2 linked regions of the Niabella beijingensis genome follow. The protein of the gene in region 2 interacts with the protein of the main gene of each other region in a pairwise test. Links are inferred from orthologs where the notes say so. Each region holds a gene or a part of one and is shown on either strand. Other genes may lie near its edges.

Region 1 (6,597 bases), 270 kb from region 2 along the record:
ATGATGCCGTGGAATTTTTTCAGGCAGTGCCGTCCATTTACCGGAAAATAAAGACCCTGCAGGATGTGGGTCTGGGCTATATCACCCTGGGGCAAAGCGCTGTAACCCTCAGCGGGGGCGAGGCCCAGCGGGTGAAGCTGAGCACGGAGCTGTCCAAAAAAGATACCGGTAAAACATTTTATATCCTGGATGAACCCACCACGGGTTTGCATTTTGAAGACATCAAACATCTGTTGCAGGTGCTGAACAAGCTGGTGGATAAGGGCAACACGGTGCTGGTAATCGAACACAATATGGATGTGATCAAGGTAGCGGACCATATCATCGACCTGGGACCTGAAGGAGGGGATGGTGGTGGAGAGATCCTGTTTGAAGGAACACCGGAAGCGCTGGTGAAATGCAAAGAAAGTTATACAGGGTATTACCTTAAGGGGGAACTGTAATGGTTTTTTTTAACCATTAAGGAGTTAAGGGTCGTTAAGTTTTTTTAATGCTTAATGGCTCCTGAATGCCTTAATGTTTTTAGTATTTGTATGATGGGGTTACCCGGTAGTTGAACCATTAAGGAGTGAAGGGACGTTAAGTTTTTTGGTGCTTAATGGCTCCTGAATGCCTTAATGTTTTTTGTATTTGTATGATGGGGTTACCCGGTAGTTTGAACCATTAAGGAGTTAAGGGTCGTTAAGTTTTTTAATGCTTAATGGCTCCTGAATGCCTTAATGTTTTTAGTATTTGTATGATGGGGTTACCCGGTAGTTTTAACCATTAAGGAGTTAAGGGTCGTTAAGTTTTTGATGCTTAATGAATCCTTAATGCCTTAATGGTTTTTTGCATTTGTATGATGGGGTTACCCTGTAGTTGAACCATTAAGGAGTTAAGGGTCGTTAAGTTTTTTAATGCTTAATGAATCCTTAATGCCTTAATGTTTTTTATGTCTGTATGGTGGCGGTTCCTATAATCCTAATTCAGTTCCACTGCCACATTCCAGTTGGGTTGCTGTGCCAGGTATGCGATCAGTTCCTGGTTCATTTCAAAGCCCTTGCCCCGCGTCAGCAGATCAACCGTAATGTCCTCTGCAGGGTCTTTTATGGAAAGCTTTAAGGTACTGGGCCCTTTATGTTCTTTCAGATTGGTATGAATGAATTCCACGGCCTCCTTTGTGACCTCTTCCACGGGCAATTCTATTTTCAGATTTTTGGTCTGGTTCTTCATTACGCTCTCTGCCAGACAGATCGATGAAATTTTGAAATCAAAATCCCCGTTGAAGCGTTGCTTGAAGTAACCGGTCATATATACGGTGGCGCCCAGTTGCAGCATCGGGGCGTATTTCATATAATCCTCTGAAAATAGCACCAGGTCCAGCTTTCCGCTGTAGTCTTCAATAATAAAACTTCCGAATTTATTTCCCGTCCTGGAGATCCGGTGCTGTGCATCCGATACCAGTCCCATGATCTTAAAATTAGCGGCCGAACTGATCTTTTCTTTTTCCTGTGTTTTGTATTCGTTGATATAAGAGATCTTGGAGATACCGTAATGTTCCATTTCAAACCGGTAGTCATCCAGCGGATGCCCGCTGATAAAGATACCCGTTACCAGTTTTTCATGATCGAGTTGTACAACCAGCGGCCAGGGTGTACAGTCCGGTATTTTCGGTACCTGGACCTCCATCACTTCTGCAAGATCACCAAAGAGGGTATTGGTAGAGGTTTGTGCCTGGGCCTGGCACACCTGCCCGTATTTGACGATCTTTTCTAGACCATTGGTCATATCCCCCTGGGGAACATAAAAATACTGGGCACGGTGCAGGTCTGTAAAACAATCAAAGGCGCCGGCATAGGCCAGGCTTTCCAGTGTTTTCTTATTTACGGTGCGCTGGTTCACGCGCTTGATCATATCGAAGATAGAGGTATACGCCCCGTTCTCATCCCGTTCCAGGATCAGACTTTCCACTGCGGCTTCACCCACGCCTTTTAATCCACCCAGACCAAAGCGGATCTCGCCCTTTTTGTTTACCGCAAATCCTTTCTGGGATTCATTGATATCCGGACCAAGTACCGGCAGTCCCATACGTTTACACTCTTCCATAAAGAAAGTGATCTTTTCCAGTGAACCGGCGTTGTTCAGTACGCCCGCCATGTACTCGCTGGGGTAGTGGGCTTTGAGATAGGCGGTCTGGTAGGCCACGAAAGCGTAACAGGTAGCATGCGATTTGTTGAACGCGTATTGCGCAAAAGCCTCCCAGTCGGTCCATATCTTATCCAGTTTGTCCTGCGGATGCCCCTTCTGTACGGCTCCGTCCACAAACTGTTTTTTCATTTTATCCAGCACCGCTTTTTGCTTTTTACCCATGGCCTTCCGCAGTACGTCGGCATCCCCCTTGCTAAAGCCCGCCAGTTTCTGGCTCAGCAGCATCACCTGCTCCTGGTATACGGTAATACCATAGGTATCCTTCAGATCGTCTTCCATTTCCGGAAGGTCAAAGGCTACTTCCTGGCGGCCGTGCTTCCGTTCGATATAATCGGGGATATAAGCCAGCGGACCCGGCCGGTACAGGGCGTTCATGGCAATGAGGTCATCAAAGCGGTCGGGTTTCAGTTCCCGCAGGTATTTTTGCATACCCGCACTTTCAAATTGGAAGGTGGCATTGGTTTCGCCTTTCTGATAAAGCTCATAGGTCTTTTCATCATCCAGCGGTATATCGTCAATGACAATGTCAAGATTGTGGTTTTGCCTGATGAGTTTTAGCGCATCCTTTATGATGGTAAGGGTCTTTAACCCCAGGAAGTCCATTTTGATAACACCGGCTTCTTCGATCACACTGCCTTCGATCTGGGTCACCCAGAGATCGGAGTCCCTGGCGGTGCTCACTGGTATCAGTTCGGTAAGGTCCCTGGGGGCAATGATGATCCCCGCCGCGTGGATGCCGGTATTACGTACCGATCCTTCCAGGATCTCTGCTTCATGCAATACCTTGGCCTGAAGGTCATCGCCGTTATAGATATCGCGGATGCGTTTTACATTCTCAATATCATCGGCACCCAGCCCTTCTTTTTCGATCAGCGATTTTTCACCGGCTTTTGGCGAAAGAGGCGCATGCAATACCCGTTTTAACGAGATGCCGGGCTTTTCCGGAACCAGTTTTGCCAGGGCGTTGGAGTCCGGTAGCGGGAGATCCATTACCCGTGCCACATCTTTGATACTCATTTTGGCGGCCATGGTACCATAGGTAATGATCTGTGCCACCTGGTTCTTGCCATATTTTTGAACCACATAGTCGATCACCCGCTGGCGGCCTTCATCATCGAAGTCGGTATCGATATCCGGCATCGATTTACGGTCGGGGTTGAGGAAACGCTCAAACAGGAGATTGTACTTTATGGGATCGATATTGGTGATACCGATACAATATGCCACCACAGAACCCGCGGCGGAGCCCCGGCCGGGTCCGATGAACACACCGCTGTCGCGGCCTGCTTTGATAAAATCACTTACGATCAGGAAGTACCCGGCAAACCCCATGGTTTTGATGGTGAACAATTCAAAGTCGATGCGTTCTTTGGTACTGTCGGGCATCACTCCATACCGTTGTTGTGCTCCTTCGTAGGTCAGGTGCCGGAGGTATTCCCACTGGTTGAGTGAATCGGCAGAAACGACCCCTTTGTCCGTTTTTTCATCTTCGGTATGAAGCCGGAAATCACCGGGTATGGGGAAGTTGGGCAGCAGGATACTGCGCTTCAGGTCCAGCAGCTCAATTTTATCAACAATAGCGTTGGTATTGTCAATGGCTTCCGGGATATCATGGAACAGCTTGCTCATTTCCTCCGTGTTCTTAAAATAGAACTGATCGTTGGCAAAGGCGAAGCGCATGTTTTTCATGTTTACATCATCGTCGGCAAAGTCGCCCCGGAATGCTGGTGTGGACTGCTTTTCACCCGTATTGATACAAAGCAGGATATCGTGCGCATTAAAATCGTCCTGCTCTACATAATGAGAATCGTTGCTGGCAATGATGGGTACCTTATATTTTGCCGCAAAGCGGATCAGAACCTCGTTTACCTTTTCCTGGTCACCGATGCCATGACGCTGGAGCTCCACATAAAAGTCCTCTCCGAAAAGATCCAGCCACCATTTAAATTCCTGTTCCGCTTCTGCTTCTCCTTTGCGCAGGATCGCCTGGGGAACGGAGGCCCCCAGACAACAGGTGGTGGCGATCAGTCCTTCGTGGTATTGCAGGATCAGTTCCTTATCGATACGCGGATATTTACCATATAATCCTTCTATAAACCCGAGAGAAGTAAGTTTGGTAAGATTCCGGTATCCCTGCTCGTTCTTGGCCAGGAGGATCTGATGATAGCGTTTATCCTTCTTTTCCTTTGTAAAGGTCTTTTCATGCCGGTTTTCTACGAGGTAGAATTCACAACCGACAACGGGTTTTACTTTTGGTTTCCCGTTTTCATCCAGGTGCTTGTATGCTTCCGCCACAAACTGGAATACCCCGAACATATTTCCGTGATCACTGATCGCCAGGGCGGGCATACCGTCTGCAATGGCTTTTTTATAAAGGGAGCCGATGGGGGCCGCTCCATCCAGCAGGGAATATTGTGTATGTACGTGTAAATGCGAGAATTTCATGTTGTATCTTTTTACCTTCCGCCAAACAGGTTTAACAGGTATACCGGGTCAGGCCCACAACGTAGTGTGTGGCTTCCGGCTGCTAAAATGCATAAAAACAGTAAAAGAACAGGGATAAATTTATGCACACCCTGTCACTAAAACAATCAGGCTCAGGGTTTGGTTTTAAAACTAACAAGTGATTGTTTGCAAGGCTGCAACGGTTTGCTGTATGTATTAAATTTTATTTATAATGAAAGTTTTATAAATATATTTTTAAAAAATGTGTATTACGGGCAATAAACCGGTTTTATCCGCGTTTAACTATAATTGTAAACTGGAATTTAAGAACATCATAGTTTAGATTCTTGTATTTGGTAAAAAGTTTAAAAACAGCATTTTGAGACATATATTGACTGGATTTAGTGTGATGGTTCTGATGGCTAGCTGCTCGACCGCTTCTAAATTTTTTGCTTCAAACAGGAATGAATCCGGCAAGGAACAAAACGCTGCTCAAAAAGAACCAGCTCCCTCAAATGCTTATATGGAGCAGGTAACGATCTCTCCCAGGAATTCGAAATCCGATACACGCATGGAGCGTATTGAAAAAACGATCGCTTCCAGCGAGGTTAAGGATGTAAAGGCCGTGCATGCAGCGATCCTGCTGCCGCGGACAGCACCAGCTTCTGAACTGCAGAAAAAATATGCCGCGATCTTAAATGTATTACCCAATTCAATTATCAATAACGACCTGCTGGAAACCATGGATGACTGGTATGGTACGCGTTACCAGTATGGCGGAACCAGTAAATATGGTATTGACTGCAGCGCCTTTACCCGGGAAATGTACCGGGGAGCTTACGGCATTGAACTTCCCAGGACAGCGCGGGAACAGTATGGAAAGGCCCGTAAGATTTCAGCGACGGAACTGAAAGAGGGGGACCTGGTGTTCTTTAATACAACAGGCGGTGTTTCTCATGTGGGAATGTACCTGGGCAATAACAAATTTGTTCATGCTTCCACCAGCAAGGGGGTAACGATCAGTGATCTGTATGAGACGTATTATATATCGCGTTTTATCGGCGCAGGCCGTGTTGAAGCCGGTAACAGCGAGTACCTGGCGCATAACAACGATGGCTCTTCCGGTGCAAGTAATTAATATCGGCTACTTTCAATAACTAAGAAGTGCTTCCCCCGCGGGAGGCACTTTTTTATTGTGGCTGCCTGGAGGGAAGATTGTCCCAACAGCCCGTGAATACCCGGTGCTCCATTTTCAGTATGGGATTGATCAAAAAGTTCCTTTGTTAGGCAGGCCCGGTGACTGCATGTGCATCAAGCTAATGTTTGCAGTTAGAGCGCTGCACCCGTTTTTATTTAATAAATTGTAAAGGAGCCGCTGCCGGATAAAGGCTTCTTATCCTGACGCATACGGTTCTTCGGGAAAGGGGGCATTTTCTATAAAACAACCGCAGCTCAATTCCGGTATCCCGCTTAACGCCGCTTGATCCGTTTCCGGAGCGACTCCAGCACCGGTTGCAGGTCCGGTGTGAGTTTCAGCCAGTAAACACCACCTATCACCGCTGCCAGTATAAAAATGCTGCGCGCAAATAACCCGGCAAAGCCGTGCAGGTTCCGGAACAACAGCCAGGAAATAATGTAAACAGTTGCGCTCAAAATAATGGTGTATAAGGATCTTATCGTAAACGGGAACAACCGGAATTTCCTCCAGAGGAACAGGATCCGGACTCCGTTGTAAATCATCACTGAGATCAGGTTGGCCAGTGCCGGGCCGAAGATGTCCATTTTTTTTGCCAGATAATAGTTTAGCGGAAGCATCAGCAATAACAATATGATGCCGCTGGTGAGTTCAAATTTCCAGTACTTAGATGTTCCGATGATAGAGGCATTCACCCCGGTGCCAAGGTCGATGATCTTGGTAATTCCCAGCAGCAGGAATACGTTTACGCCACTTATCAGTTCCGCTTG
Region 2 (5,292 bases):
TCAGTGATAAAAAATACCGCTCAGGACTGTCGCCCACCGACAAAGGTCCCTACGAAAACCCTGAGAACTGGCTGACCAAACAGGATGTGGGACATACTTTTTTCAAAAATGCAATGTTCTTCGGAGAACGGCTGCACAATATAAAAATTATCGGCAATGGTCGCATCACCGGTGACGGCAACCTGGTAACCGGCGACAAAGTAATGAACAACCCCTCAGACAATCGTTGTGATAAGATGTTCTCCCTAAAACTCTGTACCGCTGTGGAGATCGGAGGTATCCAGCGAAATGAAGACCTTTGGTACGACAGCACAGCGGATGCGCCCTATTACATTTTAAAAAACAAAACAAAGGACTTCAATACACAGAACATGCTCCAGATCGACCGCGCCGGTCATTTTGTGTTGCTGGCTACCGGTACGGATTCCATTGACGTGCATGATACCTATTTTGCCCGGCTCCATACCGGTAATGCCCGCGATATCTACGATTTTATGAGCTGCAATGAGGTTACTGTCACAAATATCTATTCAAAAGTAAGCTCTGATGATATCGTAAAGCCCGGTTCGGATTGTTCACTGGGTTTTACCAGACCGGCTAAAAATTACAGGGTGCGAAATGTCATCGGCGATACCAATTGCAATCTTTTCCAGATCGGATCGGAAACAGCAGACGATATCACCGATATCTGTGTAGACAATATCTATGTACTGGGAGCCAACAAAGCCGGGTTTTCCATTTCCACCAATGACGGCGGACATATCCGGAACATCCATCTCAACTGCGGGCATACCGGTGTTTTACACCACCGTTCTAAAATGCTGCGTACCTATACGCCCTTCTTTATTTCGATCTCAAACAGGGGACGCGTACTGGGTGCGGATGTACAGCGTTTCCGGTTTACTGAAAATGGCACCACCCGGGATGAATTGCTGGTAACAAATGTATCCATGGGAAAAGTAGAGGATATTTTTCTGAACGGTGTGGATATTTCAGAAGTATATGGCGGAAGTTCTTATGGAAAAGAAGGCCGGCGCTGGACACCCTATAACGGAACACAGCGGACCGCTTCCCCGATCATTGCAGGTTACCAGCTGCCGGATGCAAAGCATGTTGAGGGCGGGCTTCCGTTCCGTTTACCGGATGGCAGACACACGGCCTATATCAGCAACATCCGTTTCAATGACATCACCGTTCTTGTAAAAGGCGGGCATCCGGCTACCGATACCGTTGCCAACCCTCCGGAATTGGGTGTAGGCCAGTACAATGCATCCAACCTGAAACTGCAGCCCTCCTGGGGGCTCTGGGCCCGGCACGTCAAAAACCTGAAAATGACCAATGCATCGTTTCAATCAGAAAAACCTGATGGCCGTTATCCGCTTTACTTCGATGACGTACATCAGGTGCTCCTGCAAAACATAGCGATCCCTTCCGGAACGCAGCAAATCTTTTCTTTTAAAAATGCTACCGCTATCTCCTTAAAAAAGAAGGAAATGGCACCCGCTGCACCCAACAGAAAGGACCGGAAAAGCAATCGCAATACCGGTCTCTGACACTTTTCCACATTCATCCCGGCCACAACAAAAGCTTATCCAATTATGTTACATTTGTTAGATAATATCAGGAGCTTTTCATGGATAAATTTATTGTTTCGGCGCGCAAATACAGACCCCAGACCTTTGATACGGTTGTAGGACAGGCACATATCACCACTACATTAAAAAATGCCATTAAACAGAACCAGCTAGCACATGCGTTCCTGTTCTGTGGTCCCCGCGGAGTAGGTAAGACCACCTGTGCCCGGATTCTGGCCAAAACCATCAACTGCGAACATCCCACCCCGGATGGTGAGGCCTGTAACGAATGCAACTCCTGTGTATCCTTTAACCAGGGCACTTCATTGAATATCCACGAACTGGATGCGGCGAGCAATAACTCCGTGGATGATATCCGGACTCTTGTAGACCAGGTGCGTTTTGCACCACAGGCCGGCCGCTACAAGGTATATATTATAGATGAGGTGCATATGTTGAGCTCTTCGGCCTTCAATGCGTTCCTGAAAACATTGGAGGAACCACCGCCTTATGCCATCTTTATCCTGGCCACCACCGAAAAGCACAAGATCCTGCCGACCATCCTCAGCCGTTGCCAGATCTTTGATTTCAAACGGATCACCACCAATGATACCGTAGAGCATCTGGAAGCGATCTGTGAGAAGGAAGGTGTAAACGCAGAGAAGGCGGCACTGCAGACCATTGCCCAGAAAAGCGAGGGCTGTATGCGCGATGCGCTGAGCATCATGGATAAGATCGTAAGTTTTACCAATGGTGAACTGAACTATACCAACACCCTGGAACATCTTAATATCCTGGATGAGGATTATTATTTCAAACTACTGGATCATATGCTGCAACAGGACCTTTCCTCGGCGATGCTGCTGTATGATGATATCAACCGGAAAGGATTTGAAGGTGACCTGGTACTGAACGGCTTTGCCGCATTTATCCGGAACCTCCTGGTGAGCAAGGATGAAAAAGTGGTGGCACTGCTGGATACCGTGGAGAGCTTTAAACAGAAATATCTCGAAACGGCAAAGAACACGCCGGCCTCCTTCCTGATCAGCGCACTGAATATATTGAACGAATCCGAGATCAATTACCGAGCTGCCCGCAATAAGCGGCTGCACGTGGAGCTGACGCTGATCAAGCTCTGTTACCTGCAACAGGCAATGGAACTGGCCGCCGGCGATGCCGGGCTGGTTAAAAAAAAAATAGCGGATAAAGCGGTTGCGGTCCCGTTCCGTAACATCCAACCCGTGCTGGCGAGATCCGCCACCTTAAAGGAAACAGTACCTGCCACTACACCGGCACCACAGGCCAGCCGGCTGATCATTGAAGAACCGGCACCGCGGCCGGTGGCTCCAGTTCCGCCGGTGCAAAAAGAGCCCGCCTCTTCAAGAAAGATCAGCAGCCTGGAAAAACTGCGGCAGCAATTCAAAGACACCCATGTAGAGCAGGTGGATCAGCCCCTGACACAGGAAACATTACAGGAAGCCTGGGATGCTTTTATCGTGTTATTAAAAGAAAACAAGAACTCGGCTGCCCAGAGCTTTGACCTGGCTCAGCTGAAAGTGCTCGATGACAATTCCTTTTATGTATATACGGCTAATGCGATCGAGTACCGGTTTATTGAAAGCTGTAAAACGCAAACGTCGGAGTTCCTGCAACAACGCCTTTCCAATACCCAGCTCCAGTTCTACATCACCAAACGGGAAAATGTGGAGGTGACCGGGAATAATGACCCCAAGCCACTTACGGCCGTACAGCAATACCAGAAAATGATTGAAAAATACCCGCTGGTAAAAGAGTTGAAAGAGAAACTAAAAATGGAACTGGACCGGTAGGGCTATTGAGATTTCAGATTTGAGAGTTGAGATATAAGTTAATACCTTCAGCTAAAGCGTGGCAATTAAATGCTGAGTGCCGAGATAATCTCAGCACTCAGTTCTTATATCCCGAATTCCTGTAGCTATTTTTTCTTCCGCTGATCCTGCATTTGCTTTTGCTGCTCCTGCATCTGTTCCAGCCGCTCCTGCCACTTGGATTTAGTCTTTGGCTTTTTGCGGTTTTCCTGTATCCGCGTGAGGATCTTGTCGTGATCGATGATATAATTCTGTATCACAAACTGCAATGCCAGCGTAATGAGGTTGGACACCGTATAATACCAGGTAAGTGCCGAAGGCAGCCTGTTGAAGATAAACAGCAGGAATACCGGGAAAATATACGGCATGTATTTCATCATCGGGTTGCTCTGATCGGGCGACATACTCATACTGTAAATTGAGATCAGCAAGCTGGTGACGGTAGCCGTAATGGTAAACAGGCTGAGGTGACTGCCCAGCAATGGTATGTGAACACCAAAGTTGAGGGGCGCATCAAAGGCCGACAGGTCGTGCGACCATAAGAAATCCGCTCCCCTCAGGTCTACGCTGGAATTAAAGAAGCTGTACAGCGCAAAGAAGATCGGGATCTGGAACAATGCCGGAATACAGCCTCCCAGCGGGTTAACCCCGGCCTCCCTGAAGAGTTTCATCTGCTCCATACTCATCGCCTGCTGGTCGGTTCCGAATTTTTCTTTCAATGTGGCGATCTCCGGCCGCAGTGCCTTCATCTTGGCGCCACTCAGGTAGCTCTTATAGGTAAGCGGTGAAATGAGCAGTCGGATCACCAGTGTCAGCAACGCAATTACAATACCGTAATTGGTCACAAAGCTCTTCATCGCATTGAATACGGGGATGATCACATACTGGTTGAGCGGCCGTACAAAGGCATACATGCCCTGTCCGAGATTAACCATTTTGCTGAAGCCGTTATCGTATTTCTTAAGGATATTAAAATCAGCAGGTCCGTAGTAAATGCTCATGGCTACATTGGCAGCATTGCCGGCAGGCACTTTTAATTGCATATTGGCCGTGCTTTTTACCACTTCCTTGTTGGCATCCGGAGGTATGGACCAGGAGATCTTGCCACCGGCAAAATTATCCTTGGCCACCAGGAAGGTATTAAAGAAGCGCTGGCGGATGCCGATCCAGTTCACACTCTTTTCAAAATTCACGTGGTCTTTGCGGCCGATGGTGTGATAATCGAAATTACCATTCTCCATATAGCCGATCTGTGTATTCTGTTTTTCAAACTCAATATCGGACTCCTGTTGGGCGGCATCATACTGCCAAACCATATTCATGGTATTTTGTGACAACAGGCTGCCGGGCTGCAACAGACCGATATTAAAATCGATCTTGTAGTCGTTGGGATAGATAATGAACTGGTGCGTGATAGCGCCGGCACCTGATGTGCTGTCTCCTCCTTTCAATTCAAATGTCACCAGTTTTGATCCGGAAGGTCCCGGCTCTACCCTTCCGTTGCTGAAATACAGATCGGCCGTCTGGGCGCTCTGGTTGGCCGCAGTATTGATCGCATAGCTGATCTTATTAAAATCGGTGGCCGCCAGCCGCACGTGCTGGCTGTCCATCGCATTTTTAAATTTCTTAAGCTCTACATATTTCGGCTGTCCGCCTTTGTTGGTAAAAGCGATCTTAAACACTTCGTTCTCCACTGTCACCAGTTGCTCGGCGCCCTGTGCCGCACTCACAAACATTCCGGCACTGGCCACATGCCGCTGGGAATCGGCGCGGATGGAATCCAGCCGCATGGCAGCAGTATCCAGCTTTGGTTTCAGTGCATTGGCGATGGAATCCTGTTTGGCCTGCTGCTTCTGGTGTTCTCCCTGCTG

The links. Proteins that work in one complex are often made in the same cells at the same time.
Region 1: the proteins of K7B07_RS16990 (region 2) and dnaE interact in binary tests that used the Escherichia coli proteins (3 or more experiments, as listed by UniProt). The link is inferred for Niabella beijingensis from one-to-one orthologs.

Annotation. Positions count from the first base shown.
Region 1 is NZ_JAIQDI010000002.1:473,172-479,768, forward strand. What follows is about bases 761-4,957. They hold dnaE (DNA polymerase III subunit alpha), read right to left. Parts: upstream 4,633-4,957; coding sequence 961-4,632; downstream 761-960. In the rest of the region: excinuclease ABC subunit UvrA, read left to right, coding at 1-443; K7B07_RS18090 (C40 family peptidase), read left to right, coding at 5,012-5,770; K7B07_RS18095 (lipopolysaccharide biosynthesis protein), read right to left, coding at 6,103-6,597. UniProt on the Escherichia coli protein: DNA polymerase III is a complex, multichain enzyme responsible for most of the replicative synthesis in bacteria. This DNA polymerase also exhibits 3' to 5' exonuclease activity. The alpha chain is the DNA polymerase catalytic subunit.
Region 2 is NZ_JAIQDI010000002.1:206,841-212,132, reverse strand. Bases 1,127-4,018 are described here. They hold K7B07_RS16990 (DNA polymerase III subunit gamma/tau), read left to right. Parts: upstream 1,127-1,633; coding sequence 1,634-3,403; downstream 3,404-4,018. Other genes in these bases: yidC (membrane protein insertase YidC), read right to left, coding at 3,529-4,018; K7B07_RS16995 (endopygalactorunase), read left to right, coding at 1,127-1,553. Also shown: more of K7B07_RS16995, read left to right, coding at 1-1,126; more of yidC, read right to left, coding at 4,019-5,292. UniProt on the Escherichia coli protein: Part of the beta sliding clamp loading complex, which hydrolyzes ATP to load the beta clamp onto primed DNA to form the DNA replication pre-initiation complex.